DNA from 3 places in the Neorhizobium sp. BT27B genome. Region 3 is predicted to be linked to each of the others. Evidence: riboswitches for the same ligand, from Rfam matches in the RefSeq annotation. Region 3 holds a riboswitch; each other region holds the start of a gene.
What was found. Region 3 has a riboswitch for cobalamin ahead of AAIH70_RS20380 (DUF1636 family protein). Riboswitches for the same ligand answer to the same signal wherever they lie in the genome.

Region 1 (10,178 bases), on a different contig from region 3:
AGGCAGCATTTCCTTGATCCGCGCAACCCCTGCCTCGACCGCCTTGCGGGTGCCGCCGGTTTCCTGAATGGTCAGAGACTGAAAGTGCTCGCCCTCGGCAATCCCGTAGGTTTCCTTCATGCGCGGGATCTGAAACACTTCGCAGCCGAGGCCGACCAAGAGCGCTGCCGCAAAATTCGGATGGCTGGCGTAACCCCATTGCGTGCGCGACAGCACGTCGAACGCCTCGCCCTTGCCGGCCATGCCGCAGCCCTGGCTATGCGGCAGTGCCACGATGCCGTCGATATCCGGGTAATCGTTCAGAATGCCGGAGCGGTTGATCTCTTCGGCGATGTAATCCACCGCCGTGGCCGAACAGTTCACGGAAGACAGAATGCCGATAAAATTGCGCGTGCCGGCGCGGCCGTCGGCGCGGCGGAAACCGTTGAAGAATGCCGGTGCTTCGCCGGGCAGCAACGTCTCCTTTGGTTTGGCTTCGGCGGCGAAAGCATAATCGCGCTCGAAATCCTCGCCCATGGTGACGTTCTTTTCGTGCACCCATGCGCCGGGCATGATGTCCGTCGAGGCAAAGCCGATGATCTGACCGAATTTGCGGATCGGCTCACCCTTGGCGATCGGGCGCGTTGCCACCTTGTGGCTGCGCGGCACACGAGCGATAGCCACGACATCGCCTTCGATCGGCGTCCCGGTGGGCAGGTCGGCGGTCGCTACCACCACATTGTCCTGCGGGTTGAGGCGCAGCGTCTTTTTCGTGGTCATGTTCACAGTCATGTCAAACCTCCAGAATCGCCTTGATCACGCCGGCTTCCGGCTTCGACCATTCGGCGAGAAGCGTGGCGCCATCCTCAAGGCGTCCGCGATGGGTATTGAGTGCGCGGGTCGGCACCTTGCCGGCCTCGATCTGCCGCACCACTTCGGCGAAATCGTCCGGCTGGGCGTTGCGGCTGGCAATCAGGGTTGCCTCGCGCTTGTGGAATTCCGGATCGGAAAAGGTGATGTCCTGACGCACGACGGACAGAAGAACGTAACGAGCGCCATGGGCGAGAAAACCGAAGCCGCGCTGCATCGGCACGGCATTGCCGGTGGCGTCGATCACCACGTCATACCATTCGCCGCCGGTCTGGCGTTCGGCCTCTGCTTCGGCGTTTTCGTCGGCGAAGATTGTTTCATCCGCCCCGAGCTGGTCAACGGCGAATTTCAGCCTGTCCTCGCGCGTATCCATCACCGTCACATGCGCGCCGCGTGCCTTGGCAAAGATGATGGCCGACATACCGATTGGGCCGGAACCGGTCACCAGCACGCGATCTTCCGAGGTGATCATGCCGCGTTTGACGCCATGGGCGCCGATCGCCAGAAACTCGATCATCGCCGCGTCTTCGAGCGGAATATTGCCTGTAGGGATGACATTCTGCTCGGGCACGCAGAGATATTCCGCCATGCCGCCATCCTTGTGCACGCCCAGAACCTGAATGTTGCAGCAGGCATTGGACAGGCCCTTGCGGCAGGCCTTGCAGGTACCGCAGGAAAGATAGGGCACGATATAGACCGGATCGCCGGCCTTCAGTCTGCTATTCGCCGGCGCCTCCTCAACCGTTCCCGACAGTTCATGGCCCATGACCCGAGGATATTCGAGAAAAGGATGTTTGCCGGCAAAGATGTGAAAGTCGGTGCCGCAAATGCCGACATGGCGAATGCGGACCTTGATCTCGTTGTCGCCACGCACCGGTTGCGGGCGCGAGACGATCGAGAGGCGGCCGGGTTCATCGCAGACGAGTGCCTTCATGCGGTTTTCCTGTCGGTGGTATGGACGATGGCTTCGAGTGTCGGGGCAGGCGTGCCGGCCCAGTCGAGAAAGGCTTTTATCCGTCGCTCGATCTTCAGTTCATGATTGCCGGCAATGTCGGCGATGCGGTGTTCGAGATAGGGGTTGAGGAAGCGCCCCATCGTCGTTTCGACATAGGCCTTGGCTTCCTCGCCCATGCCGCGCGCCGCAAAGCCGGGAACGACCTCGTCGCGATAGACCGCATCCAGCCGCGCACGCACGGCAGGGTCGGCGAGGATTGCCTTCACCGTCTCGCCCTTCGGACGACCTTCCTTCAACCAGATGTCGGCGAGCGTGGTGTGGCCAAGGTTGAGAATGTGCAGTTTCAGGCGTTCGAAGGGCTCGAGCTTGTCGGTCAGCACGATCGACGGATGCGTGCAGGGCAGGTTGAGGCCGGGGCTGCGTTCGATCGCCCACAATGCGTATGGTTCTGCGACGGCGCCGACCGGTTCGATCGGCTCGGAGACGATGCGGTCCACCAGCGTATTCGCGAAAACCACCTTCTCTTCCAGCCATGCGAGGAACGCGGCATCCGCGCCGCTCTTTTGCACGAGATCGCGGATGATGCCCTTCAGCACGGGGCCATTGCCGTTGATCAGTTCGCAAGGGAGAATGATGATCGGCTTTGCTGTTCTGCCGAAGCGCGCGTGCAGAAGCTGGGCGAGTTTGCCGGGGAATGATGGGCGCGGTGACAGGACGTCCAGTTCGGTGCCTGTTGCCTCCGCCGATATGTCGTAACCGGAATCGCCGGTATTGGAGAGGATGAATTCCGCCTGTTCGCAGAACAGATTGACGACCTCAGCCCAATTGCCGGCAACGGACAGGCCGCGTTCGACGCTTTTGACCGCAACGGTGCGTTCGACAGCGTGTCCGTCTTCCAGCCCGCGAATGATGACCGGAAAACCGGCAGGGTCCGTGAAAGCGGCCAGCCGCCCGGCGCGCTCGGCAGAGCCCGATGTCTGCACGATAACCACCGGCAGAACATGCTGTCCTGCCTGTTTTGCCTCATGCAGGAAAAAATCCGCATGCGCCTGGAGAAAACGGCTGGTGCCGAATTGTAAAATGATGCCCGTCATGGACGCTCCGCCCTGATTTGGTAATTCTTTGAAATGATGACCAGTCGAGGCGTGACGAGCGCGCAGCATCGCAATTCGCGTGGCATGTCTTCCTCTCCCGTAACATGCAGTAAACTGTTCTTTTGGGATAAAAGACAATCGCCTTGCAGGCAATTTGTTTTTTATATAAAAAGAGCAGTTATAAAAAACAGCTTCTGCCAAGTGTCATTTCAAGGCGCCCTTTTCCGGTCATGAAAACCAACGCCCTCTTCAAACGCAGCTATAATCAGGCCCTCGACATGCTGGCCGCCACACAGGTGGAGGCCGCGCTGCCATCGGAGCCGGCCATGGCTGCGACACTTGGCATCAGTCGGACGACTGTGCGTGCGGTGCTGGCGGCGCTCGCCATGCGCGGCATCATCACCATAGACGGGCGTGCCAAGCAGCTGTTGCGCCTGCCGAAGCGTAACGACTACATTGCCGATGCCGATCTGGAGCCGCTGGCCGACATGGTGGAGCGCAAGTTCATGGCATGGCTGGTCGGGCCCGATTGCAGCCCCGGCCATACGATCAATGGTCTTGATCTTGCCCGGCAGTTCGGCGTGTCGACATCGGCCATTCGCGATTGCCTCGGAAAATTCAGCCATTTCGGCCTGTTGGAACGACAGAGCAACGGCCGCTGGCGCACGCTTGGCCTGACCGTCGATTTCGTCGCGGAACTGTTCGATATGCGCGAATTGATCGAGTTCCGGGCTGTCGATCGATTTGTGGCGCTGCCGAAGGATGATCCGCTCTGGGGCGATTTGTCTCTGCTCGCGGATGAACATCACGCCCTGCTCGACGATTTCGAGCGCCGCAATCGCGAGTTTTCCGATCTCGATCACCGGTTTCACAAGCTGGTCGACAGCGTCGTTCCCAACCGGTTTCTCGGCAATATCCAGGGCGTGATGTCGGTGATTTTTCACTATCACTACCAGTGGAACAAAAAGGACGAGAGCGCCCGCAATCATCGGGCTCTGGGGGAGCATCTGGCCTATATCGAGGGATTGCGGAGTGGGGACCTTTCCCAGGCGCGCGAAAGCTGCCGCCTGCATCTGCACACGGCCCGTTCAACTATGCTGGCTTCCATCAATCCCGGCTGATGGTATGGAAATCCTCAGTATACAACTTGACTGTAATGATATTACATAACATACACTATTGGCATTGACGGCGGGCGCATCTGCCAGCTAAGTCAGCGTCGACGGTTTCCAACGCCAAAAGCAATGGGATTAATAGGGAACACGGTGCGGACCTTGACCGGACCAATGCCGTGGCTGCCCCCGCAACTGTAAGCGGATCACCGTCCATCCTCGAGATGCCCGAAGGGTATCTGGCCACTGTGTCGTGATCGGCATGGGAAGGCAGGTGGACGTCATGTTCGTGAGCCAGGAGACCTGCCGTCAGGACAGAGCTATCGTTACGGGCGGGGATGCCCGGAAGAGGACCACGTTATGATGCTTCCGAGCGCTTATGCGCACTCCATGGTCTTTATCCCTCATCCGTCGATGTCGGCTGTCTGCCGGCAGGTGCTGTGACACGCCTTGCCGCTTCCCATCGATCACACCCTTCAAGGAGAGACCATGTTTCATTTTACGCGCCGGGCGTTGAGCGCTGGCCTTTTGGCTGCCGCTTCATTGTCATTGGCCACCACCGTGTCTGCTGCCGAAACGCAATATCCATTGACGATCAAGAATTGCGGCCTTGAGCTGACATTCAAGCAGGCGCCCTCGAAAACCGTTTCGGTTGGCCAGAGTGTCACGGAAGTTCTTTATCTGCTCGGTCTCTCCGACAAGGTGGTCGGTACTGCGCTCTGGGTCAGCCCGGTGCTGAAGGGTTTTGAAGAGGTCAATGCCAAGGTCGAGCGCCTTGCCGATAATGATCCGAGCTTTGAAGCAGTGATCGGCAAGAAACCTGATCTAGTTACCACCCAGTTCCAGTGGCAGATCGGCCCGGAAGGTGTGGTTGGTACCCCGGCACAGTTCGCCGAACTCGGCGTGCCGGTTTACACATCGCCGGCCGATTGTGTTGGCAAGGACAATTCCGGTGGTGGCGATGGCGTGCGCACCGGCGTCTTTTCGATGGAGCTGATCTATCAGGAAATCCGCGATCTGGCGGTCATCTACAATGTTCAGGATCGTGGTGAGGAAGTTGTAGCCGACCTGAAAAAACGTGAGGACGCCGCGCGCAAAAAGATCGCGTCGGCGGATGGCAAGCTTTCGGCTGTCTTCTGGTTCTCCAGCGCCGAACTCGATATCGATCCTTACGTTGCCGGCCGTCATGGCGCGCCGGGCTACATCATGTCGGCGCTCGGCATCAAGAATGTCATCGAAAGCGATGAGGAATGGCCAACCGTCGGCTGGGAAACCATCGCCAAGGCCAACCCGACCATCATCGTTGCCGGCAAGATGGATCGCCGTCGTTTCCCGGCCGATGATGTTGCCGTCAAGCACGCGTTCCTGAGGGAAGACCCGGTTGCCAGCCTGATGCCGGCCTTCAAGCAAGGCCATGTGGTTGAAATGGATGCGCAGGCCATGAACCCGACCATTCGCACGATCGAAGGTCTGGAAGTGCTGGCTGATGCGGTCGCCTCTGCCGGTCTGGCCAAATAAAGCCGATCGCAGTGAAACGCATTCCAGCAAAACTTGGAGGGACAGGCGCCGCAGTTGCGGCGCTCGTTCTTCTTCTGGTGGCGCTGATTGCCGGTGCGGCGATCGGCGAAACCTCCATTCCCTTCGATGTGGTGGTGAAAACGGTTGCCAATCGGATGCTCGGTGCGGGTTATCCGCTTGAGCCTCTCGATGAAGGCATCGTCTGGAGCTATCGCCTCAGCCGCGCCGTCGTTGCCGCCTGTTGCGGCGCGTCGCTGGCGCTGGCCGGTGCGGTGCTGCAGTCGCTTTTGCGCAATCCGTTGGCAGACCCCTACATCCTCGGTATTTCGGCCGGTGCCTCCACCGGTGCTGTCGCCGTTGCCCTTCTCGGTTTCGGGGCCGGCATGCTGACCATGCCGATGGGCGCGCTTGCGGGCGCTCTCGCCGCCTTCCTGCTCGTCAGCCTTCTGGCCGTGCGCGCCGGCAGCGGCAGCAATGCCATCATTCTCGCCGGTGTCGCCGGCTCGCAGATGTTCAACGCAATCACCTCCTTCGTCGTCACCAAGTCGGCGACGGCGGAACAGGCGCGCGGCATCATGTTCTGGCTGCTCGGCAACCTGTCCGGCGTGCGCTGGCCGGATGTCGGTCTGGCGCTGCCGGTCACCATCATTGGCCTGCTGATCTGCCTCTGGCATGTCCGCGCGCTCGATGCCTTCGCCTTCGGCAATCAGGCCGCCGCCTCGCTCGGCATCCGGGTGCGCCGGGTGCAGGTCGTGCTGATCTGTACGGCGGCGGCGATGACGGCAGCGATGGTGTCGCTGGTCGGCTCGATCGGCTTTATCGGTCTGGTCATCCCGCATGCGGCTCGGCTGATCGTCGGCGTCCGGCATGGTCGGCTGTTGCCGGTCACGGCTCTGGTCGGCGCTATTTTCATGATTGTCGCCGACATACTGTCGCGCACCATCATTTCCGGTCAGGTTCTGCCGATCGGTGTCATCACCGCATTGTTCGGCGCGCCGGCCTTCGCCTTCATCCTCGGGCAGAAGAGGGCGCGGCCATGAAGCTGTCCGCGCAAAATCTCTGCTGGTCCGCCGGCCGTCTGGAGATCGTCCGCGATGTCTCCTTCGAGGTCGCGTCAGGGGAATTTCTCGGGATCATCGGCCCCAATGGTTCTGGAAAAAGCACGTTGCTGTCGATGTTGGCCGGCATTCGCAAACCACTGTCCGGTCAGGTCATGCTGGGTGATATGCCCATGCGCTCCATCGGCAGCCGGGAGGTCGCCCAAAAGCTAGCCTTTGTCGAACAGCAGGCGGAAACGGCGGAGCGCATCACCGCCCGTCAGGCGGTTGAGCTGGGGCGCACGCCCTATCTCGGGCCGCTGTCCGGTTGGTCGGTCGAGGATGACACGATCGTCGATGCCGCGCTCGACAATGTCGATATGGCCGACAAGGCCGATCGCCAGTGGCATCACCTTTCCGGCGGAGAACGGCAGCGGCTTCATATCGGCCGCGCACTCGCACAGGAACCGCGTGTGCTGCTGCTTGACGAGCCAACCAACCATCTCGATATCGGCCACCAGATCGATCTGCTCGACCTCGTGCGCCGACAGGATCTGACGGTCGTGGCGGCCCTGCATGACCTCAACCACGCTGCCATGTTCTGCGATCGGATCGCGATCATGGACAATGGTCGGCTGACGGCGATCGGCAAGCCGCATGATGTCCTGACAGCCGCCACCATCAGTTCTGTCTTCGGCGTGGATGCCTCGGTTTCCCCCGATGAAGACGGTATCTGCCATGTGCGGTTTCGCGCCGGCGGCAGAAGACGAATTTCTCCCACGAAGGACGATTTTACATGATGAAAGTTCTCAGACCCATCCTCGCCTCGCTGGCACTGGCGGTTTTCTCCGGCAATGCGATGGCCGAGACTTTCGAAGTCAAGATGCTGAACCGGGGCGAAAAAGGCCCGATGGTATTCGAGCCGGATTATCTGGAAATCAAGCCCGGTGATCGGGTCGTGTTCGTTCCCACCCACAAGAGCCACAATGCCGCGACGATCGATGGCATGATCCCGGAAGGTGCGGAAGGTTTCAAAAGCCGTATCAACGACCAGTTCGAGACCGGTTTCGACAAGCCCGGCTTTTACGGGATCAAATGCTCACCGCATCTGGGCATGGGCATGGTCATGCTGATCAAGGTGGGGGAGGCAAAGCTTCCGGAAAGCTACAAGTTGATCTCGCTACCGGCCCGCGCCAAGCCGCGCATGGATGGATTGTTTTCGCAGGCGGAAAAAACGCCTGCTCAGTGAAATGCAAAAGGGCGGCACCTCGCAAAGGGCCGCCCTTTCTCTGTCTGCAATGACCGGCCGCCTGTATGCGGCCGATCTTGTCTTCATCTCGGATCAGGCTACCTGGTAGGCAGCGATGACGGCTTCGACCTGCTTGTTGTCCATTGCCGCAAGCTGCTTTTCCGTAAGCTCACCAAGGCGTGTCTTGCCGAGGCTTGCGATGTCCTCCACGGACAGACCGCCAATAGCCTTCGTGTTGATCGCGGCGATTTCGTCTGCCGTGAACTGCTTGATGGCATCGGTTGCCAGTCCGGCAATCTGGGCGGTGGACAATACGCCGATCTGACCGGTCGTCAGCTCTGCCACCTGGGTCAGCGTCATGTTGGCAATCTGGTCGGCGGTCAGGCCAACCACGGCCTTGTTGCTGAGCTTGGCGATATCGCCGGTGTCGAGCTCCTTGATCTGGTCGTTGCTCAATGCGCCAACCTGGTTGGCCGTGAGGGCGCCAAGCTGAGTGTCGTCCAAGGCCTTGATGGAGGCAGTGCTGAGGCTCTTGACCTGGTTGGTGCTGAGTGCGGCAACCTGACCAGCCGAAAGCTTTGCAATCTGAGTGGTGCCCAAACCGCCGACGACCGTATCGGAAAGGCCGGAAATTGCCTTGGTGCTGATCGCGCCGATCTGGTCGTCAGTCAGCTCCGCAGCGGTCTGGAAGCCACCGAGCTGTTTTGCCGTCAGCGTGGCGATCTGCGCGGTGGTGATGGCCTTTGTCTGCGTTTCGGACAGCGCGGAGATCTGTGCCGTCGTCAAGCCAGCCGTGGCCTTGGTGCTCAGCTTCTGGACGGAAAGCTTGGCAACCTGCTCGTCGGAAAGTACCGCCACCTGCGTGGAGGTCAGTGCCGCAAGCTGTGTGTCGCTCAGTTTTTCGATCTGCGCGTCTGTCAGGCTCTTGATCTGGTTTGTGCTCAGCGCCGAGACCTGAGCGGCCGTGAAGGCATCATCAATGTCGTCGGCAGCGATCTTGGAGATGATGTCGGTGGACAGGCCGGTGATTTCCTTGGCGCTGATCTTGGAGATCTGGGCTTCAGTCAGGTCACCGTCTGCAAAGGCGCCGATCTGCTTGCTGGTCAAGGAACCCATCAGCGTATCGGTGAGCGTGGCGAGCTGGGTTGCACCCATATTGCCGAACTGCTCCGCCGTCAGGCCGGGAATGGCCTTGGTCGAGAGCTTGGTCAGATCGACCTTGGCGAGCTGAGCATCGCTCAGGCCGGCCACCTGGGTGGAGGACAGGGCGCCCAGCTGTGTTTCGGTAAGCTTGCCGATCTGTGTGTCCGACAGGCCATCGATCTGTGCGTTGCTCAATGCGGTGATCTGGGCCGGCTTGAGGGCGCCCAGCTGGGTGTCGGTCAGCGCGGTGATCGCAGCAGGGAGGATGCTGGAAATCGCCTTGGCATCGATTGCGGCAATCTGGGTGTCGCCAAGCTTGCTGAACTGGTCAGCAGTGAGGCTACCGATCTGCTTGGCACTCATTGCGGTGATCTGAGCCGGCTGGAGTGCTGCAATCTGACCATCGTCGAGAGCGGCGACCGCTTCGAGCGACAGGCCGGAAATCGCCTTGGCGCTGATCGCGGTGATCTCGTCATCGGCAAACTTTCCGATGTCGGCACCTGTGAAGCCGGACAGCTGGTCTGCGGACAAGGAGGCGATCTGGCCTGCGGTCAGGTCTTCGACCTGATCGTCGGACAGTGCGCCGACCTGCGCCTTGCTGAGGCCTGCGACAGCCTTTGCGGAAAGTGCGGTAACGTCGATCTTGGCGAGCGCGGCTTCGCTGAATGCGCCGAGCTGTGTGGCAGAGAGCGCGCCGATCTGACCTGTGGTGAGCTTTTCTGCCTGCGCGTCTGTCAGGGCCTTGATCTGGTTTGCACCCAGAGCTGCGACCTGACCGTCCGTCAGGGCGGTCGGGATGCTGGCAGCGGCGATACCGGCAATAAATTCTGCGGTCAGGCCGGAGACAGCCTTGGTGCTGATCTTGGCAATGTTTGCAGCGTCCAGATCACCCGTTACGAAGCCGGCAACCTGCTTGGCTGTCAGGGCACCAAGCTGCGCGTCAACGAGGCTCTTGGTCTGCGTGTCGCTCATCGCGCCGATCTGCGTCGAGGTCAGGCCGGAGACGGCCTTTGCCGACAGCTTGGCAACGTCAAGCTTTTCGATCTGCGCGGTGGTCATGGCGGCAACCTGGGTCGAACCCAGAACGCCAACCTGGTCAGCGGAGAGTTCGTCAATCTGGTCGGCTGTCAGGGCCTTGACCTGGTTTGCACCAAGCGCGGCGACCTGGGCGGTCGACAGAACGGTTGCAACCTTGGTCTTGTCGATGGCCGCCAGAACGTC
Region 2 (10,178 bases), on a different contig from region 3:
GGCGCACGGCAACCTTGGCGGCTGTGCAGTGATCGGATCCAACGACGGTGCCGAGTGCCGTCAGGTTGATGTCGATCATATGGACGACGGGACATTTGGCGCTCAGGATGAGATTGGCAATAACCTGCTGGTTCTGCCCGCCGGCAACCAGAATGCCCGCCGGATGCTGCGACATGAACATTTCCAGCTGGCGTTTTTCCTTTTCCGGATCCCGCCAGGCATTGGCATATTGTATTCGCAGGTCGGTATCCTGCAGCCGCGCCTCGATGCCATGGATTATGTTCATCACCGCAAGACTACTGACTTCCGGGATCAGCGCGCAGACGATGCCGTTGTGGCGGCTGGCCAATGCTCTTGCGGCAAAATCAGGTACATAGCCGGTTTCTGCGACGACCCGGAAAATCCGCTCGCGCAATTCTTCCGAAACCCGATCCGGCTCGCGCAGTGCCCGCGAAACGGTGATCGCGCTGACGCCAGCCTTGGTGGCGACATCAAGCAGCGTGGTGCGTTCGCCCCTTATACGCTTCTGGCGCATGCCTGCCCCCTATTCCTTCAAGCCTTGGGCATTCCTCACGGATTGCCCGCAACTCGATGCCGAAGATACCCTCAATCTTTCAGCAATCCGAGCTTACCTCACACTGGAGGCTGGCTTCGTTATTGGTCATGCAGGTGGCTTTATGCAGTTCGATAGGATGGAGTGTAATCCATGATCGGAACAAGTGACAGATTTTTTGTCATTTGACGCATTTCGATCACAATGGACCCGCAGGATGCAGCTGGCGTCCAGCCGTGTTTTAACCAAAAAAGAGGTGGGCCATGGCAATCATCAGCATTCAATCCAAGCTGATTGAAGCGATCGATTACGACGAGGACGAAAAAAACCTCACGGTTTTTCTCTATAATGGCGAACGCAGGGCCTATTCCGGGGTCTCGAAGGGCCAGGTGGTCGGCCTCACGGTCGCGGCCTCACCCGGCAATTATTACATGACCGAGATCCGCGGAAAATATCCGTCTCTGTAGTCATCAGGTCAGAAGCGTATATCCGCCGACGATGATCACCGCCCACATGTAAAGGGAGATCTGTAGCGACAGAAGATAGCCCGACACGTGTCCTTGCATGGTGAATTCCTCCCTATTGTCTCCAACCGGCTCCCGACCGGCCTATTTCCTTAACGAATTCATAGCCTGAAAGTTGCCCTTCAAACGCCGCAAATGCGATTCCTCCTGAAAAATGCCTCGTTTCGAGACACATTCACCCGCACTGCAAACACATACTTAACATAATTTAAGACCTGCGGTTGGCGTTTTCCGACCTGATCGTTCAAAATTGTTTCATTGGCATGCGGCGGTGCAGCAACCGGAGAATTTTCAAAAGCGCCGGCAAAAATCCATTTTCCGCAGCAATGACGTTGCGGGCATTGCAACATTTTTCGCGGATGCGAACATGCTTTGGCCGGATTTACGTTTATTAGAGATCTCTGACCTAAAATGAACACCGGGCATCAATGATGTCAAAGTTCAAGGCGTGTATCGATCCCGGACATTTTTAAAGGGTGAGTGAGATGGCTTCATCAGGGGGTCGGCGTACGCGCGTGGCATCCGCGCTGACGGAAACCCGCAAGGCCTTTTACGGCATTGCCGCACTGAGTGCGGTGACCAATATCCTGATGCTGACCGGTCCGCTGTTCATGATGCAGGTCTATGACCGGGTTCTGACCAGCCGCAGCGTGCCGACACTCGTCGCACTGACCCTGCTTGCGCTCGGCATCTATGCCTTTCTCGGCGTTCTGGAAATGATGCGCTCGAAAATCCTTTTGCAGATCGGCCGGCGTATCGACGAACAGCTGAGCGATCCCACTTTCAACACGGTGCTGTCGCTGCCGCTCAACATGGCGCGAGGCGATGCGGTTTCGCAGCCGCTGCGTGATCTCGACCAGATCCGCGGCTTCATGAGCGGTTCCGGCCCGATCGCCATCTGCGACCTGCCGTGGATGCCGCTCTACATCATCATCCTCTATATCTTCCATCCCTATTTCGGTTATGCGGCGCTGGCCGGCGCCGCCTTCCTGATGGCGCTGACATTCTCCAGCGAATTCCTGTTGCGCGACCCGACGCGAAAACTGTCGCAGCTGGTTTCGGCCCGCTGGGAACTGGTTGAGGCGGGGAAACGCAATGCCGAACCGCTGCATGCGATGGGCATGCGCAGCGCCTATGCCGCCCGCTTCGACGAGGTGAACCGCCGCTACGTCGAGGGCCAGACGGCAACCAGCGACCTGACCGCCAGCTTTTCGGCCGTCTCGAAGATCTTTCGCATGGCGCTGCAATCGGCCATTCTGGCGCTCGGCGCCTGGCTGGTGATCCAGCAACTGGCCTCCCCCGGCGCCATCATCGCCTCGTCCATCCTGACCTCGAAGGCGCTGTCGCCGATCGAGATGGTGATCGGCCAGTGGCGCAGTTTCATCAATGCTCGCCAGTCGCGCCGCCGGCTGGAGGAAACGCTGGAGCGTTATGGCAATGACCGCAGCCCGATGCCGCTGCCGGCGCCAAAACGCTCGCTGTCGGTTGCCGGCCTCGCCATCATTCCGCCCGGCAGCGCCAAGCCGATCATCCATGATGTTTCGCTGAGCCTGTTTGCCGGCCAGGGACTGGGCATCATCGGTCCCAGCGGATCGGGAAAATCGACGCTTTCGCGTGCGCTGGTCGGCATCTGGCCGGCAGCGCGCGGCAGCATCCGCCTCGATGGCGCAGCACTGAACCAATGGGACCCGGAAGCACTTGGCCCCTCGATCGGCTATCTGCCGCAGGGCGTCGACCTGTTCGACGGCACGATTGCCGAAAACATCAGCCGCTTTTCGCCCGAAGCCAGCCCGGAGCTGATCATCGAGGCGGCAAAGCTTGCCGGCGTGCATGATCTGGTGCTCTCCATGGCAGACGGTTACGACACCGCCATCGGCAATCACGGTGCCATTCTCTCCAGCGGCCAGCGCCAGCGCATCGGCCTTGCCCGCGCGCTTTACGGCAAACCTTTCCTGATCGTGCTGGACGAACCGAATGCCAATCTGGATTCCGAAGGCGAAGTGGCGCTGACCCGCGCGATAACCGCCGTGCGTGCGGCCGGCTCGATCATCATCGTGGTTGCCCACCGGCCCAACGCGCTTCAGGCGCTGGACCATGTGCTGGTGATGAATGGCGGCGCGATGGTGGCGTTTGGTCCGCGCGATGAAGTGTTGCGCAAGACGACGCGACAGGCGGAAGAAGGCCAGCGACCGAAACCGGCCACGGGCTTGGCCGAGAACGAGACGACCGAGGCACCGGACGCCAGCAAGCCCGGCAAGAGGATCGCCATATGATATTCGACCTGAAATCTCTTTGGCCCGGATTTCGCCAGCGGCTGCAGTTTCTCGAGCGGTTCAAGCTGGAGGAAGGTCCCAAAACGCCGGCATCACAAGCCATTCGCCGTTATCTTCTGGCCTCGGCGGTCACTGTCGGTGCCCTCGTGGTCGGTGCCGGCGGTTGGGCCGCGACGGCCAACCTTTCAAGCGCGGTCATCGGCACCGGCACGATCGTGGTGGAAGGATCGGCCAAACGTATCCAGCACCGCGAAGGCGGCATCATCGGCCAGATCCGCGTGACAGACGGCAGCCGCGTGAAAGCCGGTGAATTGCTGATCCGGCTGGACGACACCATTACCCGCGCCAACCTTTCGGTCGTCACCAAGCAGATCGACCAGCTGGGCGCGCGGCGCATGCGCCTGATTGCCGAGCGTGACGAGCAGAAGGATTTGAAGGTGCCCGACGATCTGGCCGGACGCCTGTCGGAGCCTGCCGTTTCCGAATACATCTCCGCCGAGACGGCGCTGTTCAGGGCGCGGCGCGAGACGATGGAGGGCCAGAAGGGACGGCTTCGCCAGCAGATCGGCCAGATCGAGCAGGAGCGCACCGGGCTGGAAGTGCGGCGTGACGCCAAGAACGAGGAACTCTCCTGGGTGGTCGAGGAGTTGCGACGCATTTCCAACCTCAGCGAACAAGGGCTGGTGCAGTTTACCCGGCTTTCCGAACTGCAACGCACCAAGGCGCAGCTGGATGGCGAACGCGGCCAGCTGATTGCCGAGATTGCCCGCGCAGCCACCCGCATTTCCGAAACCGAACTGCAGATCCTGCAACTGGATCAGGACCGCCTTGCCGAAGTGCTGACCGAGATGCGCGACATCGACAACAAGCTGGCGGAACTGGCTGAACAGCGCATTGCCGCCGAAGACCAGCTGAAGCGCATCGACATCATCGCGCCACAGGCCGGCATCGTGCATGAACTGGCTGTGCACACGATCGGCGGGGTGATTTCACCCGGCGAAACGGTGATGCAGATCGTGCCGACCGACGACAAGCTGGTGATCGACACAAAGATCCGGCCGGCCGATATCGATCAGGTCCGCGCCGGCCAGAAAGCGGGCCTGCGGTTTTCCGCCTTCAGCCAGCGCACCACGCCGGAGATCGACGGCATTGTCGAAACGGTGTCGGCCGACCTCAACCACAACCAGCAGACCGGTGAAAGCTGGTATTCGGCGCGCATCACCATTCCTCAGGATGAGCGCAACAAGCTGGGCGACCTGACGCTGGTGGCCGGCATGCCGGTGGAAACCTTTGTGCAATCGGGCGAACGATCGGCGCTTTCCTATCTGGTCAAACCGCTGACCGACCAGGTGGCACGGGCCATGCGCGAGAACTGAGGCGTTTGCCGCAGCAAAAGCGTGACATAAAAGTGCGATTGCTAAAGTTTTTTCGCAGATGCGGGAAAGCCTCTCGCGAAACATGACGGAAATCTGCTAGGCCGCTTGCGAAATATTGCATTTCCAGGGTGGCGGGACGGCTGCCCGGTTTTTCAACAAGGGCCACCAGAACCATGAACACCCGTCTTGCCGCGCTGGCTGTCGTCGCAGTCGCGCTTTCCGCATGCACCACCGCTTCTCCCCTGAAGTCGGACCCGATTTCGGCACGCTGGGTCGGCCAGTCGGCCGGCAAATTTTTTGCCGCCTATGGCCCGCAATACAGCGACGTCGCAAGCGGTTCCTCCACCGTCTACAACTGGCGTGGCGGCTACAAGCGCATCAAGATGGAAAATGGCAAGAGCGCCAGCGTCAGCTGCGCGGCGACGCTGACGGTTTCTTCGGATTACAACATCCGAGACATCCGTATCGTTGCCGATCGCCCCGGCTCCAAGGGTTCCAGCTATTGCGAAGAACTGCTGGTTCCGGCCGCCGGCTGATCCGGTTTCGGCTCGAGATTTTGGACAGGCGGCTTCGGCCGCCTGTTTGCGTTTTGGGGGTTGGATGTCTCGGGGACGAGAGAAGACGCGAGAATGCCAGGGCTGCGGTCGCCCCATTGCGGTCATCACGCATGCTCACCTGCGCCCGTCGGAATTGCGCCGATAGTCAGCCATCTATATTTGGTTGCCGCGGCCCAAGCCTGCGCCTGCGAGAATCCTCTGTTGATGCCGAATGCAATCATTTGGCCCGCACCTACAACTGCAGCAGAGACTTAACGATATAAAGATATCGTTATATGATGTTGACCGGCGACTTAACTTGCAATATGGTCACCATGCCTAAGGTTCCCCGGTCGTTGCCTGCAACGTGCCTGGGCTAAGAGGGAAGTCGGTGCTCCGTGTCATGCGGAAAAGCCGACGCTGCCCCCGCAACTGTAAGCGGCGAGCTGAAGTCCAATATGTCACTGGTTTACCCCGGGAAGACGGACGGAAGTGATGAACCGTGAGCCAGGAGACCTGCCTTTGGCGAAATAACGTCCACGGGCGGGGTGTCCCAGTGTGCCGTAGCAAAGGCTGCATCGTCGCGGCCGATCTTGCTATGCGTCCGCAGACCCATGCCCCCAACTTTATAGGGGCACAACATGTCTCAGACCTGCAGTTTCACGATCACAAGCCTACCCTTCGACGAGGATTATCGTCCTTCGGCACATACGCGCATCACCACCAATTTTGCCAATCTGGCCAGAGGCGAAAAGCGGCAGGAAAACCTGCGCAATGTCTTGGCGATGATCGATAGCCGCTTCAATGCCCTCGCACACTGGGATAATCCCAAATCTGACCGTTATTCGGTCGAGTTGGAGATCATTTCGGTCGAAATGAACCTGGATGTTGATGGCGAGAAATTTCCTCTCATCGAGATACTGAAGACGACGATCGTAGATCACAAAACCGGGGAACGTATCGAAGGCATTGTGGGGAATAACTTCTCCTCCTACGTGCGCGACTACGACTTCAGCGTGGTGCTGCCGGAGTATAACAGGAGCCTGCCTGCCTTCAGTATTCCGGCCGACTTCGGCGACCTGCATGGGAAGCTGTTCAAGTCCTTTCTGCAGTCAGATGCCTACCGGTCGCAGTTTCGCAAGCCGCCGGTCATTTGCATCAGCGCCTCGACCAGCAAGACCTATCACCGGACCGAAAATCATCACCCCGTCATGGGCGTCGAGTACCGGCAGCATGAATTCTCGTCCACCGACCAGTATTTCGGGAAAATGGGATTGCAGGTTCGCCACTTCATGCCTGCGGGCAGCGTCGCGCCGCTGGCTTTCTATTTTGTTGGCGACTTGCTGGGCGATTATTCCAATATCGAACTGATCGGCATCATCAGCACGATGGAAACGTTTCAGAGGATTTATCGCCCTGAAATCTACAATGCGAATGCAGCGGCCGGGACATTTTACCAGCCCAATCTGAAACACCAGGACTATTCGCTGACCCGGATCGCCTACGACCGCGACGAACGAAGTCGCTTGGCGGTGGATCAGGCCAAGTTCACCGAAGAACACTTCATCAAGCCATACCGCGCTGCCCTTGAGCAACTGTTTGCTCACTGCGCCGCCTGATCAACACTTAGAAGAGGTCCCCATTGTGAAGAAACTTCTCCCCACATCGACCGCCGGCAGCCTGCCGAAACCCTCTTGGCTTGCGCAGCCCGAAAAACTGTGGTCGCCCTGGAAACTGGCGGATGAGGAATTGCTGGAGGGCAAAAGAGACGCCTTGCGCCTTTCGCTGGACGATCAGCAACAGGCCGGCATCGACATCGTCAGTGATGGCGAGCAAACACGCCAACATTTCGTCACGACGTTCATCGAGCACCTCGAAGGGGTCGATTTTGCAAAACGCGAAACCGTCAGAATTCGCGATCGCTACGATGCGAGTGTCCCGACAGTTGTCGGCACTGTCTCTCGCCAGAAGCCGGTTTTCGTCGAAGACGCCAGGTTTTTGCGTCAGCAGACCAAACAGCCGATCAAGTGGGCTTTGCCGGGTCCGATGACGATGATCGATACACTCTTTGACGGGCACTATAAGAGCCGAGAAAAGCTCGCTTGGGAATTTGCCGGGATACTCAACGAGGAAGCAAGGGAACTGGAGGCGGCCGGCGTCGATATCATCCAGTTCGACGAACCTGCTTTCAACGTTTTCTTTGACGAGGTGAATGACTGGGGTGTCGCCACTCTGGAAAGGGCAATCGAAGGGCTGAAGTGCGAGACCGCCGTCCATATCTGCTACGGTTACGGCATTAAGGCCAATACGGATTGGAAAAAGACGCTTGGGTCAGAATGGCGGCAGTATGAGGAAACTCTCCCCAAACTGCAGAAATCCAGCATCGGCATGATCTCCCTCGAATGCCACAATTCTCATGTTCCGATGGATCTTCTGGAGCTTGTACGAGGGAAAAAAGTGATGGTCGGAGCCATCGATGTGGCAAGCGATACCATCGAAACCCCGGAGGAGGTCGCTGCAACGCTGCGCAAGGCGCTCAAGTTTGTCGACGCAGAAAACCTTTGCCCCTGCACCAATTGCGGCATGGCCCCTCTGTCCCGTCGTGTGGCAAGAGGCAAGCTGAATGCCTTGAGTGCAGGAGCTGAGATCGTCCGGAGAGAGCTCGCTGGCTAGTTTTCCGATTGTCTGAACCAGCGGATGGCGGCTGCCCGTCGCCACCGCACCCACCGTGATACACGCTGGATGACCTAAGAATGACTCTGCGGTCATAGCGCGGATCATCCTGAAGACTTCGAAGGATGTCCGCCTTTGCCGCATTCCTGCCAATGATGTGCTGCCCAGAGACTGTAGCCTGCTCGAGCAGTGATCAATCCATGCACATCGTGGGTTTTCCGAGCCACGTTTCAATCACACCATGCCCGGTGCTCGCACGGCGTCATTGCCCTTTAAGAACCCACCTTTTCGAAGCCCTTCATAACCCCATGCCGACCGCGCGGGTGCGATGCACACCCTTCGGCGTGAAGGCAAATTTTTCTTCCACCCCCAGAAGATCGGCCGCCAGATGCAGGGTCGACAGCCACATTTCCGTGCCCTGAAGGCCGGGGTTCTGGCGGTCTGCAAACGCAAAGCCCCTGCCCGTCTGCCATCTCTCGGCGCCACGCAGAATGACGTTTTCGGCAATCGTTTCCGCCTGCGCGCGCGAAAAATCCGTCTGTTTCAGGCACAGCCACAAGGGATGGATGGTGTCGAGCAGATTGCAGGCATTGTAGCTCTCGCCGGAAAAACCGTCGTGATTGCGGTAGTTGGTAATGACCGAATTGATGGCCGCTTCCGGCAGCGGCACCGGCACGCCGAACTGCGCATAAGCGCCACGGGTGAGGCGATAAAAGCCGTTGACCGGTTGCAGCAGGCCCTGCGCCTCTGTTGGTTTTCCCCAGAGGCCGGTGGCACGATCGACATGCGTTGCCAGCCAGCCGAACAGCACTTCCTTGCCCCTGCCGGTCTTAAAATACCGCGCATTGAAATAGAGCGCCGTTGCGATGGAATCGACACGATCACCACTCCACCAGGCACGCGTCGACCACGGCAGGGCTTCCAGCCAGTCGCAGAGCGCGGCCGGTTCCAGCTCGACATCCGAAATTGGCAGACGCGGGCGGGAACCCAGAATTTCCAGCGCATAACCGACCGAAAGCACATGGTAGAGCGAGGCGGAATCCTCGCGGATATTTTTCGTGCGGTCGGGCGGATTATAGGGATCGGGAATGAAACCGGTTTCGGGATCCTGCAGGGCCTGCAGCCTTGCCACCAGATCCTGCGCCTCTTCGCCCTGCGGCGCGTGGCCGAAACCGGCGGCGATTTCGATTGCGTCGCATTCGTGCCGGAGGGCGGCGTGCACCACGCCATCGGCACCGGCCGACATGTACCCCGCTGGTGTGCAGTAGTGGGCAAGCACGTCGCGCCATTCGCTGCCGGCAATGTCGCCGATCCGTTTCAACGCCGCCTCGACTTCCGAGCGCCGGGATTTGGTGGATAAAGCGCTTTCACCGCGGCGGCGCACCACCTTGGCCGGCACACCGGCGGCGATGCCGAGTTCGGGGATATCTTTTGTCACGACGGCACCGGCGGCGATGACCGCCCCTCGCCCGATCGTCACGCCATCGAGAATGACGGCATTGGCACCGATCCAGACATCATCGCCAATGGTGATGCCGAGTGTGACATGCGGCTGGTCGTTGATCGGCGTATCGGGATCATCAAAACCATGGTTGAAGCCGACGATGGAGACCAGCGAGGCAATGCGCACGCCATCACCGCAGCGGATTTTTCCCGACAGGCAGGCATAGGCGTTGACCGAGCAGTTCTTGCCAAACTCGACATCGCCCCGCACCAGAGCATGGCCTGCGATCCATGAGTGTTCCCCGACCACCAGCCGGGAGGTGAATATGCGTGCATCACCGGCGATATAGGCCGTGTCCGCGATCCGCGCACCGGCACTTTTCGCCAAATCGGCTCTTCGTTTTTTCTGGCCGTCGCTGTCCATATCACCGGGCTGCCGCTCCCAGGTCATGAATTGCAGCCGGTCTTCTCTCGCCGTGTCGATATCGCGTTTGACGTCGCAATCCATCATTCTTGTTCTCCTCCCGCCGCTTATTGTCATCATACGAATTGACATTTTTGCGGCCATTCCTGTCCGGACAACCGGCTTCTCCACCATATTTCCGATGCTTAACCGGTGAACATGGCAAACATCAATCCGTGCGAAGATTGATGTTTGCATTAACTTATCATACAAGTATCGCGATGAAACGGATCGGGCGAGCAAAAACATCGCCGCAAGTCTTTGACAAGGAATTGGGCGTGGTGGTGCAAACCAAGGATCGAAGCAAGACAGCCGGGTCTCTGGTGTTTCAGGTGGG
Region 3 (10,178 bases):
AATGAATACGGCAATCCTGCTGCATGTGTTCGCGCAGATAATTGACGCCGACATTCATCAGCTCGACGGCATCGAGCGCCGAGCGGCCAAGTTCCGGCACGGCGGAGGCATGGGCGGCACGGCCGTGGAAGACAAAATCGATGCGGCAGTTTGCAAGCGAGGTTTCGCGCTGCACGCCGGCAAAATTGCTCGGGTGCCAGCTGATGGCGATATCGACATCCTCGAAAGCGCCGGAGCGCACCATGAAGGCCTTTGCGGCGCCACCCTCTTCGGCCGGGCAGCCGTAATAGCGCACACGGCCGGGCGTGCCGGTGGCTTCGAGCCAATCCTTCAGCGCCGTGGCGGCAAGCATGGAGGCGGAGCCGAGCAGGTTATGGCCGCAGCCATGGCCGTTGGCACCCGCCACCAGCGGATCATGCGCCACTTCGCCGGCCTTCTGGCTGAGGCCGGCCAAGGCATCGAACTCGCCGAGGAATGCAATGACCGGGCCGCCCTCGCCCGCTTCGCCGATCAGTGCGGTGGGAATACCGGCAACCTTGTCGGTGATGGCAAAACCCTGCGCTTCCAGCATTTCGCGGTGTGCTGCGGCAGACAGCGTTTCCATGTAGCAGGTTTCAGGCGTTTCCCAGACGCGGTTGGCGAGCTCGGTGAAAACCTCCTTCTTCTTTTCGATCGTATCGAAGACCTGAGGAAGGTTGCTGCTGCTCGTCATGTCGTGTCACCTGCACTGGAAATAATAAGGGAGCCGAACCGTAACCTACCGCTCGGCTTCGGCCAACTGCCGAAATTGTTTTGATGCCAACAGTTTTTCCAGACGTGCCCAACCCTCGCCGGATGGCAGACCGAAACGCAGATTTTCTGGGCGCTCGGAAAAGGGGCGAACGAGGATGCCGGCCTCGCCGAGTTGCTGGAACAAAGCGGATGCATAGGGGTGTCGCACCAACCGGAACAACGTCGTGCCGCCGACGATTTTTAGGCCCGCATCGGTGAGAAGATCATCGAGCCGCGCAGCATCGGCTTTCAATACTTCGCGCATGCCATTCTGCCAGTTGCGATCGGCAAGCGCCTGACCGGCAATCTGCAGCGCCGGACCGGAAATCGCCCATGGACCGAGACGCGCTTCGATGCGACGCACATCGTCCGGTGTCGCCAGCGCAAACCCGAGACGCAGGCCGGCAAGCCCGTAGAACTTGCCGAAGGAGCGCAGCACGGCAAGGGCGGGGCCGATATCGCCTGCCACACTGTGACCGGCGGGCACGACATCCATGAAAGCTTCGTCAACGACCAGAAGTCCACCCTTTGAAGCCATATGCGCGGCAAGGCGCAACAGCTCCGTGCGCTCGATCAACCGCCCATCCGGGTTGTTGGGATTGACGACGAGAGCGAGATTGGCCGCGAACAGATCCTCGAAATTTTGGGTCTCGGTGAGATCGAAACCGGCGAGACGGGCCATGCGGGCATGTTCCGCATAGGTGGGTGACAGGATGGCGGCGTTTGCGCCGGGCCGCACGCTGCCGCCAAACGCGGCTTCGACCAGAAGCGGCAGAAGGATCTGCGTTCCGGGTGCCGCCGCCACATTGTCCGCCGAGGGTGCACCGTAAACGACGGCCGCCTCGCCTTTGAGCGATCGAAGGGCCGATGGTTCAGGCAGGCGGCAGAAAGCGGTGGAAGCGATATCCGAATGCGGATAGGCATGCGGATTGATACCGGTGGACAGATCGATCCAGGGTTTTGGCGCACGCGGGAAGCGGGCGTCCGCCCCGGCCAGATTGCCGCCGTGATCGATTTTTATATCTGCCAGGGGTTCAATATTTCGCCGCATGTTTTTTACGCTCGCCTTTTTCTCCCTGCTTATTGAACGGCTCTGCGGTTATCCGCAATGGCTGGTGCGGACGATCGGCCATCCTGTCATCTGGATCGGCAACATGATCGGCGGGCTGGACAAAAGGCTGAACCGGCCGGAGCAGAGTTTTGCGCGGCGCAAGATGATGGGCGTAGTGGCGCTGATCTGCATTCTCGGCAGCGTGATTGTGGTGACCGCGGGCCTAGGCTGGCTGCTGGGCGGCTCGCTTGTCGATTTTGCCGTTCTTGCGGTAATAGCATCCAGCCTGACGGCCCAAAAAAGCCTCGAAGACCACGTTCTGGCGGTCGCCGACGCGCTGGATGCAGACGGATTGGTGGCCGGCAGAAAAGCCGTGTCGATGATCGTCGGCCGCGACCCGGACCAGCTGGACGAACCTGCCGTCTGTCGCGCCGCCATCGAGAGCCTTGCGGAAAACTTTTCCGATGGCATTACCGCACCTGCCTTGTGGCTCGGGATCGGCGGACTGGCGGGCGGTGCCGCCTACAAGGCCACCAATACCGCCGACAGCATGATCGGCCACCGCAGCGAACGTTACGAGGCCTTCGGCTGGGCAGCAGCTCGTTTCGACGACCTGATCAACCTTCCGGCCTCGCGCCTGACGGCGCTTCTTTTCGTTCTCGCCGCGTTTTTCGTGCCCGGCGCGTCCGCGAAGGATGCATGGAAAACCGTATGGCGTGATGCAGGAAAACACCGCTCGCCGAATGCCGGCTGGCCGGAAGCGGCGATGGCCGGCGCTTTGGGGCTGGCACTGGCAGGCCCCCGCGTTTACGGCGGCACTCTGGTACCCGACCATTTCATGGGGGCCGGCGGACGCCGCGAAGCAATGCCGACCGATATTCGTAAAGCGCTGAAACTGGCGCGTTTCGCCGATATCTTGATGATCGCCTTTTTCGGCCTGCTGGCTCTTGCCGGCCTGGCTATTTCGCGAGCCTGAGCAACGCCTCGATATCGAGATGTTTTTCCATATGCTGCGCCAGCCGGTCCAGAACCTCATCCACTCCGGCTTCGTAATCGATGGTCGACGCCTTACCACCAAGACGTTGCAACCATGCCGAACGCTGGCGGTCATCGGCAAACAGGCCGTGGACATAAGTGCCGAAGACCCGGCCATTTTTCGCGGTCGCACCATCGGCAGCACCGGCAATCCGTGCAAAGGGTCGTTCGCAATCAGATCCGGTCGTCTGGCCGATATGCATTTCATAGCCGGCAAATGAAATGCCGTCAGCGCTGATGCCGGTGACAGCCTCAAGGCGTTTTTCGCTGGAAAGCGTGGTGTCCACATCCAGCAGGCCAAGGCCCTCCACCGTAGCGGAAACGCCTTCCATGCCATCGGGATCCCGCACCGTGCGGCCCAGCATCTGGTAACCGCCGCACAGGCCAAGCACATAGCCGCCACGTCGCACATGGGCAGCAAGATCGATATCGAAGCCAGCCGCCTTGAAGGTTTCGAGATCCGATATGGTCGCCTTCGAGCCTGGCAGAAGCACAAGATCGGCATCGGCCGGCAAAACTTCGCCGGGGCGCACCCGGATGACATCGACATCCGCTTCGGCATCGAGCGGATCGAGATCGTCGAAATTGGAAATATGCGGCAGGACCGGCACGGCGATGCGGATTTTGGCGCCCGTCTTGTCGATAGCGGCAGCATCGAGCGCCAGAGCATCTTCGGCCGGCAGGCGGCGGGCTTCACTGAAGAAAGGCAACAGGCCAATCTGTTGCCAGCCGGTATGCGCTTCGATCATCGCCATACCATCGGCAAACAGGGTGGGATCACCGCGAAACCGGTTGACGATAAAGCCTTGGATCATCGCCGCGTCTTCCGCATCCAGCACCAGTTTGGTGCCGGCAATGCTGGCAATGACGCCGCCGCGGTCGATATCGCCGATCAGGATGACCGGCACATCGGCAGCGCGAGCAAAGCCCATATTGGCAATGTCGTTGCGGCGCAGATTGACTTCCGAGGCGCTGCCGGCGCCTTCGACCAGAACGATATCGGCCTGTGATTTCAGAAGTTCAAAGCTTTCCATGACACGCGGCATCAACGCCGCCTTCATGCCCTGATATTCGGATGCTTTCGCATTGCCCTGCACGCGGCCCTGCACCACGACCTGCGCCCCGACCTCGCTCTGCGGTTTCAGCAGAACCGGGTTCATATGCACCGACAGCGGCACCTTTGCCGCCCGCGCCTGCAGGGCCTGCGCGCGGCCGATCTCGCCGCCATCCGCCGTCACCGCCGCGTTGTTGGACATGTTCTGCGGCTTGAACGGCTGCACTTTGAGGCCACGATTGGTCAGCGCACGCGCAAGGCCTGCGACAAGCAGCGACTTGCCGACATCCGAGCCGGTTCCCTGAAACATCAGCGCGCGTGCGGTCATGATTTTTTAAAACTCGATGCCGGACTGGGCTTTTACGCCCGCCTTGAAGTGATGTTTGACCAGCGACATTTCGGTCACCGTATCGGCCGCCTCGATCAAGGCAGGCTTGGCATTACGGCCGGTGATGACGACATGCAGGTCCTCGCGGCGTGCCTTCAGCGAGGCGATGACGACATCGAGGTCGAGATAATCGTAACGCAGCGCGATGTTGAGTTCATCGAGCAGAAGAAGCCCGATGGACGGATCGGCCATCAGTTCCTCAGCCTTGGCCCAGGCGCGTTCGGCGGCCGCGACATCGCGCTTCAGGTCCTGCGTTTCCCAGGTAAATCCCTCGCCCATCGTGTGCCATTCGACGCGATCGCCAAACAGTTCCAGCGCCGGCCGTTCGCCGGTTTCCCATGCGCCCTTGATGAACTGCACGACACCGACGCGTCGGCCATTGCCGAGCATGCGCAGCGCCAGACCAAAGGCCGCCGTCGACTTGCCCTTGCCGGGGCCGGTATTGACTATCAGCAGACCTTTTTCCAAAGTCTTTTCCGCCACTTCGGCATCCTGCACCGCCTTGCGATTGGCCATCTTGCGCTGGTGGCGCTCGGCTTCCTGCTGGTCGATCTCTTTCATTTCGGCTCCTCGGCGACGGCTCGTTTCGGGAAGCGCGGACTATAGGGGATTCGTTTCGCGCGGCAATCCATGCCGTCTACAAGGGCGTTTGCATTGACACTGCGTGTACCGACGCCTAGGGAAAGGGTGACGGTCTTTTCCCGGCAACGGGGAAAGCTAAGAGGGAACGTGGTACGGCCGGTCTTCAGGCTTCAAACCACGGCTGCCCCCGCAACTGTAGGCGGTTAGCCCCGCACCACGCCACTGAAAGCGATTTCGGGAAGGCGGCGATAGGGCGACGATCCGCAAGCCAGGAGACCTGCCGTCAGAGACAGAAATTCCAGCCGGGCGGGGTGCTCCGGCAAGGATGTTTTTTTCAGGCGCGACCGGCATCCAGTCATCGCGCCCGCACCCCGCATGTTTTGAATTAGACGGGGTAGATGCTTGGATTTCTTCCAGCCCGACGACGACCAGAAAACTGACCCCGCTGCAAAAACGCCGGCGGTAACGATTTTTGTGTGCGCCAGCTGCCGCGCCAGCGAAGGCTCGACCGAGGAACCTAGTCAGGGCACGCATCTGCTCAACGCAACCGTGGAAGCAGCGGCTGAACAGGTGCCGAACGTCACTATCAAAAGCGTCAGCTGCCTTTCCAACTGCAAGCGCGGCCCAAGCGCCGTGATCGCACGGCAGGACGGCTGGACCTATGTATTCGGCCATCTCGACCTCGAAAACGCCGCCGACCTGATCACCGGCGCCGAACTGATCGCCACCTCGGCCGACGGCCTGATGCCCTGGAAGGGCCGGCCGGACTGTCTCAAGCGCAACATGATCGCCCGTATTCCGCCCTTCGATTTCAACGCATAGACCGACATTCAGGAAAAGCTCATGACCGCCAATCTCGCCCGTATTCCCTGCACCGTCGTCACCGGCTTTCTCGGCGCCGGCAAGACCACGCTTCTGCGCCACACGCTGCAGAACCTCGAAGGCAAGCGCCTTGCCGTTATTGTCAACGAGTTCGGCGATGTCGGCATCGACGGCGAAATCCTGAAAAGCTGCGGCATCGAAAACTGCCCGGACGACAATATCGTCGAGCTGGCCAATGGCTGCATCTGCTGCACCGTGGCCGACGACTTTGTGCCGGCAATCGACAGGATTCTTGCGCTTGAGCCGAAGGTCGACCATATCCTGATCGAGACGTCCGGCCTCGCCCTCCCCAAGCCGCTGATCCAGGCATTTCAGTGGCCGAGCGTGAAAAGCCGCGTCACCGTCGATGGCGTTGTCGCTGTGGTCGATGGTCTGGCACTGGCCGAAGGCCGCGTCGCCGACGACATGGAAGCGCTGGCCGCCCAGCGCGCCGAGGACGATAGTCTGGACCATGACAACCCGGTCGAGGAAGTGTTTGAAGACCAGATCGCCTGCGCCGATCTCGTGATCCTGACCAAGGCCGATCTTCTCGATGAAAAGGGTCTGGCGATCGCCACCGCGCATGTGACCGAACATCTGCCGCGCGCCGTGCGCATCGTGCCGGCCTCCAATGGCGTGGTCGATCCGGCCGTATTCATCGGTCTGGGCCTGGCCGTCGAAGACGATATCGAGAACCGCAAGACCCATCACGACGACGAGCTGGACCACGAACACGACGATTTCGACAGCTTTGTTCTGGATATGCCGGCGATCACCGATCCGGCTGAACTCAGCCAGCGCATCGCCGATGTGACGGCGGCGGAAAAGGTGCTGCGCATCAAGGGTTATGTGGAAGTGGCCGGCAAGCCGATGCGTCTTCTCGTGCAGGCCGTCGGCCCGCGCGTCAACCACTACTTTGACCGCCCCTGGGCAGCCAATGAAGAGCGCCGTTCGCGTCTCGTCGTCATCGGCGAAAAGGGCATCGATGCGGCCAAGATCGAAAAGATCCTGGCGGCCTGATGCATATCCTCGCCACCACGTCCTCGTCTCTTGACGACCTGATCGAACCGGTCGACCTCGACCAGACGCCGGGCGACGTGGTGGTGCTGTCCTTTACCGACAGCGATCTGAACGGCATTGCCTCCGCATGGGCCAAGGGCGGCGAAAGCATGCCGTCGCTCAGGCTCGCCAATATTTCCGAACTGCGCCACCCGATGTCGGTCGATCTGTGGATCGACAAGGTGGCGCGTCACGCCAAGCTCATTCTCGTGCGTATCCTCGGCGGCCATGACCGCTGGCCTTATGGCGCCGACGAACTGGCCCGCATGACGCGCGCGCGCGGCGTGACGCTCATCATGCTGCCCGGAGAATGCAGCGAGCGCGACGCGCGGCTGGCCGCGGGCTCGACAGTTTCGGCCGCCGAACTCGACCGGCTGCTCTCCTATTTTCGCGAGGGCGGTCCGGAAAACATGGTGTTTCTGGCCACGCGAATGGTCGGGCTTGTTCAGGGCAAGGCGGCGGAGGCGGCCGATGCGGTAAGCGTGCCAAAAGCCGGGTTCTATCATCCCGGCCGTGGCGTTTGCGAAACTGCGGATACGCTTCTGGCCGCGATGCCGGGTGCGGCCATCGTGCCGATCCTGTTTTATCGATCCATGCTGCTGGCCAGTGACGTCGCGCCGATCGATGCCTTGTTCGATGCCTTGGGGAATAAGAACATTCGGGCGGTGCCGGTTTTTGTCGCCGGCTTGAAAGACAGGGCATCGCTCACTTTCGTCGAAACGGCGATGGCAGCGATAAAACCCTCGGCGATCATCACTGCCACCGCCTTTGCCAGTGGCGCGGATGACGAGGGCAAAACACTGTTCGACCGCATCGGCGTGCCGGTTCTGCAGGTGATCGTTGCCACCACCCGTCGCGACGCCTGGCTTGAAAACCGGCGCGGGCTGGGACCGGCGGATCTCGCCATGCATGTGGTTCTGCCGGAACTGGATGGACGCATTCTCGCCGGTGCGGTGTCGTTCAAGGATGCGCGCAACGCGGACGAACTGGGATTTGCCGGGCTGATCAACCGGCCAGAGCCGGACCGGGTGGCGCAGGTGGCGGGACGGATAGCCGGCCTTTTGCGGCTACAGAAGGCGGAGCGAAAAAATCGCCGCATCGTCATCCTTCTGCCGGATTATCCCGGCGCGCCGGGACGCACCGGTTATGCCGTCGGACTGGACGTGCCGCAAAGCGTGCTGGAAATGCTGAGCCAGCTGCGGCATGCCGGTTATGACGTCGAAAATATTCCGGCGGATGCCAAAAGCCTGCTGCAGCAGCTTGATGGCACCGGTGAAGCCTGTTCGCGGGAAGAGTATCAGGACTTTTTCGACACGCTTCCAAGGGAAGCCCGCGATGCCGTGACGGCGACATGGGGTGCGCCGGATGACGACGAAGCACTGCGGGAAAATGTTTTCGCCTTCCGCGCCGCCCGTTTCGGTAATGTCACCGTCGCACTCGCACCCGATCGCGGCCGCGAGGTGGATCGCCGCACCGATTACCACGATCCCGAACGCCCGCCGCGCCACGGACTGATCGCTTTCGGCGCATGGATGCGCCAGACGCTCGACGCGCATGCGGTGGTGCATGTCGGCGCGCATGGCACGCTGGAATGGCTGCCGGGCAAGACCGTGGCCTTGTCCCAAACCTGTTTTCCGGAAATCGTGCTCGGCTCGCTGCCGGTGATCTATCCGTTCATCGTGTCCAATCCCGGCGAAGCGGCTGTTGCCAAGAGGCGCATTGCCGCCGTCACCATCGGCCACCTGCCGCCGCCCTTGACGGAAGCGGGGCTTTCCGACGCACAGAAAAAGCTGGAACTGCTGGTCGATGAATATGCGCAGGCTGATGGGCTGGATCGCCGCCGCCGCGACAGGCTGGCCAAACTGATCGTCGAGATGGCGCATGAGACCGGTCTGGCGACCGATGCCGGCGTTGCGGCAGGCGAAGACGCCGATACGGCGCTGACGCGGATCGACGCATTTTTGTGCGACCTGAAGGATTTTGCCATCAAGGATGGCCAGCACGTGTTTGGTCGCGACACCGACATCACCACCGACACGCCGGACCCGATGCGCCGGCAAAGCGCGGAAAGTGAGCGAAAAGCGTTTCTGGATGCACTCGATGGCCGCCATATCACCGCCGGTCCTTCCGGCGCACCGGCACGCGGCCGCCGCGATGTGCTGCCGACCGGCCGCAACCTCTACGCTTCCGACCCGCGCACCATGCCGACACCGACAGCCTTCGAACTCGGCAAACGTGCCGCCGACGAGGTGTTGCGGCGTTACCTGCAGGATCATGGCGACTGGCCAAAGAGCCTTGTGATCGATCTCTGGGGCAGTGCCACCTTGCGCAGCGGCGGCGAGGAAGTGGCGCAGGGGCTGGCGCTGATGGGGGCGAAACCCGTTCAGGACCCCGCGACCGGACGCATCACCGGCATCGAGATTTTAGCCCCGGCAAGCCTTGGGCGACCCCGCGTCGATGTGAGCTTTCGCATTTCCGGCCTTTTTCGCGACATGTTTGCGCCTCTCATCGCGCTGCTCGATGCCGCCACCCGCGCCATCGCAGTCCGGGAAGAAGCGCCGGGCGACAATCCGCTGAACGAGGCGGCACATGCCGAAGGCGTCGCCCCGCAGCGCATTTTCGGGTCCGCCCCCGGCACCTATGGCGCCGGCATCGAGGAACGGCTGGCCGATGGCGAATGGCGCGAGCGCGCAGAACTGGGCAAACTCTATCTCGACGCGACCAGCCACGCCTTTGGTGGCGCCGAGGGCGAAGGCGTGGAAGCCCGCGGCCAGTTTACCGAGCGTGTCCGCGCCGCTGACCTGCTGGTGCATACCGGCGACGACCCCGGTCGCGACCTGCTGGACGGTTCCTCCGACGTCGCCTTTATCGGCGGGTTTTCCGCAGCCGTGGCAGCCCTTGGCGGCAAGGCGGATGTGATTGCGCTCGACACCACCGATCCCGACCGGCCGCGCGCCCGTTCCATCGTCGAGGCGATCACCCGCGTGGTGCGTGCCCGCGCCACCAATCCGCGCTTCATCGCCGGCCAGATGCGACATGGCCCGCGCGGTGCGTCCGAATTTGCCGAAACCGTGGACCGGCTGGTGGGTTTTGCCGAAACGACGCAAGCCATTCCCGGCTCGCTGATCGAAGCCGTCTATCAGGCCTATGTGGCGGATGACGATGTGCGAAACTTCATTCTCGACCAGAACCGGCAGGCGGCAAAGGCCATCGCAGAACGTCTTCTGTCGGCCCGTCGCCGTGGCCTCTGGCATCCACGCCGCAATTCCATCGATGGCGAACTGGAACTGTTGCTGTCGGAAGCCGACCGTGACGACGCAAGGGTGCTGGTATGACGGCGCCTCTCCCCATCCCGAACACCGCAATCCCGCCGATGG

Region 1: another riboswitch for cobalamin. It lies ahead of AAIH70_RS12050 (ABC transporter substrate-binding protein); the one in region 3 lies ahead of AAIH70_RS20380 (DUF1636 family protein).
Region 2: another riboswitch for cobalamin. It lies ahead of AAIH70_RS12910 (DUF1852 domain-containing protein); the one in region 3 lies ahead of AAIH70_RS20380 (DUF1636 family protein).

Annotation. Positions count from the first base shown of each region.
Region 1 is NZ_JBCIYT010000004.1:53,067-63,244, reverse strand. Features, by position in the region: gene AAIH70_RS12070 (UxaA family hydrolase) at 1-759, opposite strand, end outside; gene AAIH70_RS12065 (zinc-binding alcohol dehydrogenase family protein) at 773-1,783, opposite strand; gene AAIH70_RS12060 (mannitol dehydrogenase family protein) at 1,780-2,898, opposite strand; gene AAIH70_RS12055 (GntR family transcriptional regulator) at 3,129-4,019, shown strand; cobalamin riboswitch at 4,105-4,335, shown strand; gene AAIH70_RS12050 (ABC transporter substrate-binding protein) at 4,500-5,528, shown strand; gene AAIH70_RS12045 (FecCD family ABC transporter permease) at 5,540-6,568, shown strand; gene AAIH70_RS12040 (ABC transporter ATP-binding protein) at 6,565-7,365, shown strand; gene AAIH70_RS12035 (pseudoazurin) at 7,362-7,814, shown strand; gene AAIH70_RS12030 (hypothetical protein) at 7,908-10,178, opposite strand, start outside.
Region 2 is NZ_JBCIYT010000004.1:236,460-246,637, forward strand. Features, by position in the region: gene AAIH70_RS12885 (LacI family DNA-binding transcriptional regulator) at 1-535, opposite strand, end outside; gene AAIH70_RS12890 (KTSC domain-containing protein) at 817-1,020, shown strand; gene AAIH70_RS12895 (type I secretion system permease/ATPase) at 1,563-3,350, shown strand; gene AAIH70_RS12900 (HlyD family type I secretion periplasmic adaptor subunit) at 3,347-4,726, shown strand; gene AAIH70_RS12905 (hypothetical protein) at 4,900-5,262, shown strand; cobalamin riboswitch at 5,588-5,800, shown strand; gene AAIH70_RS12910 (DUF1852 domain-containing protein) at 5,904-6,881, shown strand; gene AAIH70_RS12915 (methionine synthase) at 6,907-7,935, shown strand; gene AAIH70_RS12920 (acyltransferase) at 8,234-9,889, opposite strand; gene AAIH70_RS12925 (FadR/GntR family transcriptional regulator) at 10,126-10,178, shown strand, end outside.
Region 3 is NZ_JBCIYT010000007.1:291,117-301,294, forward strand. Features, by position in the region: gene AAIH70_RS20355 (M20 family metallopeptidase) at 1-712, opposite strand, end outside; gene cobD (threonine-phosphate decarboxylase CobD) at 758-1,822, opposite strand; gene cbiB (adenosylcobinamide-phosphate synthase CbiB) at 1,821-2,798, shown strand; gene AAIH70_RS20370 (cobyric acid synthase) at 2,782-4,239, opposite strand; gene cobO (cob(I)yrinic acid a,c-diamide adenosyltransferase) at 4,246-4,860, opposite strand; cobalamin riboswitch at 4,974-5,180, shown strand; gene AAIH70_RS20380 (DUF1636 family protein) at 5,284-5,703, shown strand; gene cobW (cobalamin biosynthesis protein CobW) at 5,725-6,762, shown strand; gene cobN (cobaltochelatase subunit CobN) at 6,762-10,136, shown strand; gene cobG (precorrin-3B synthase) at 10,133-10,178, shown strand, end outside.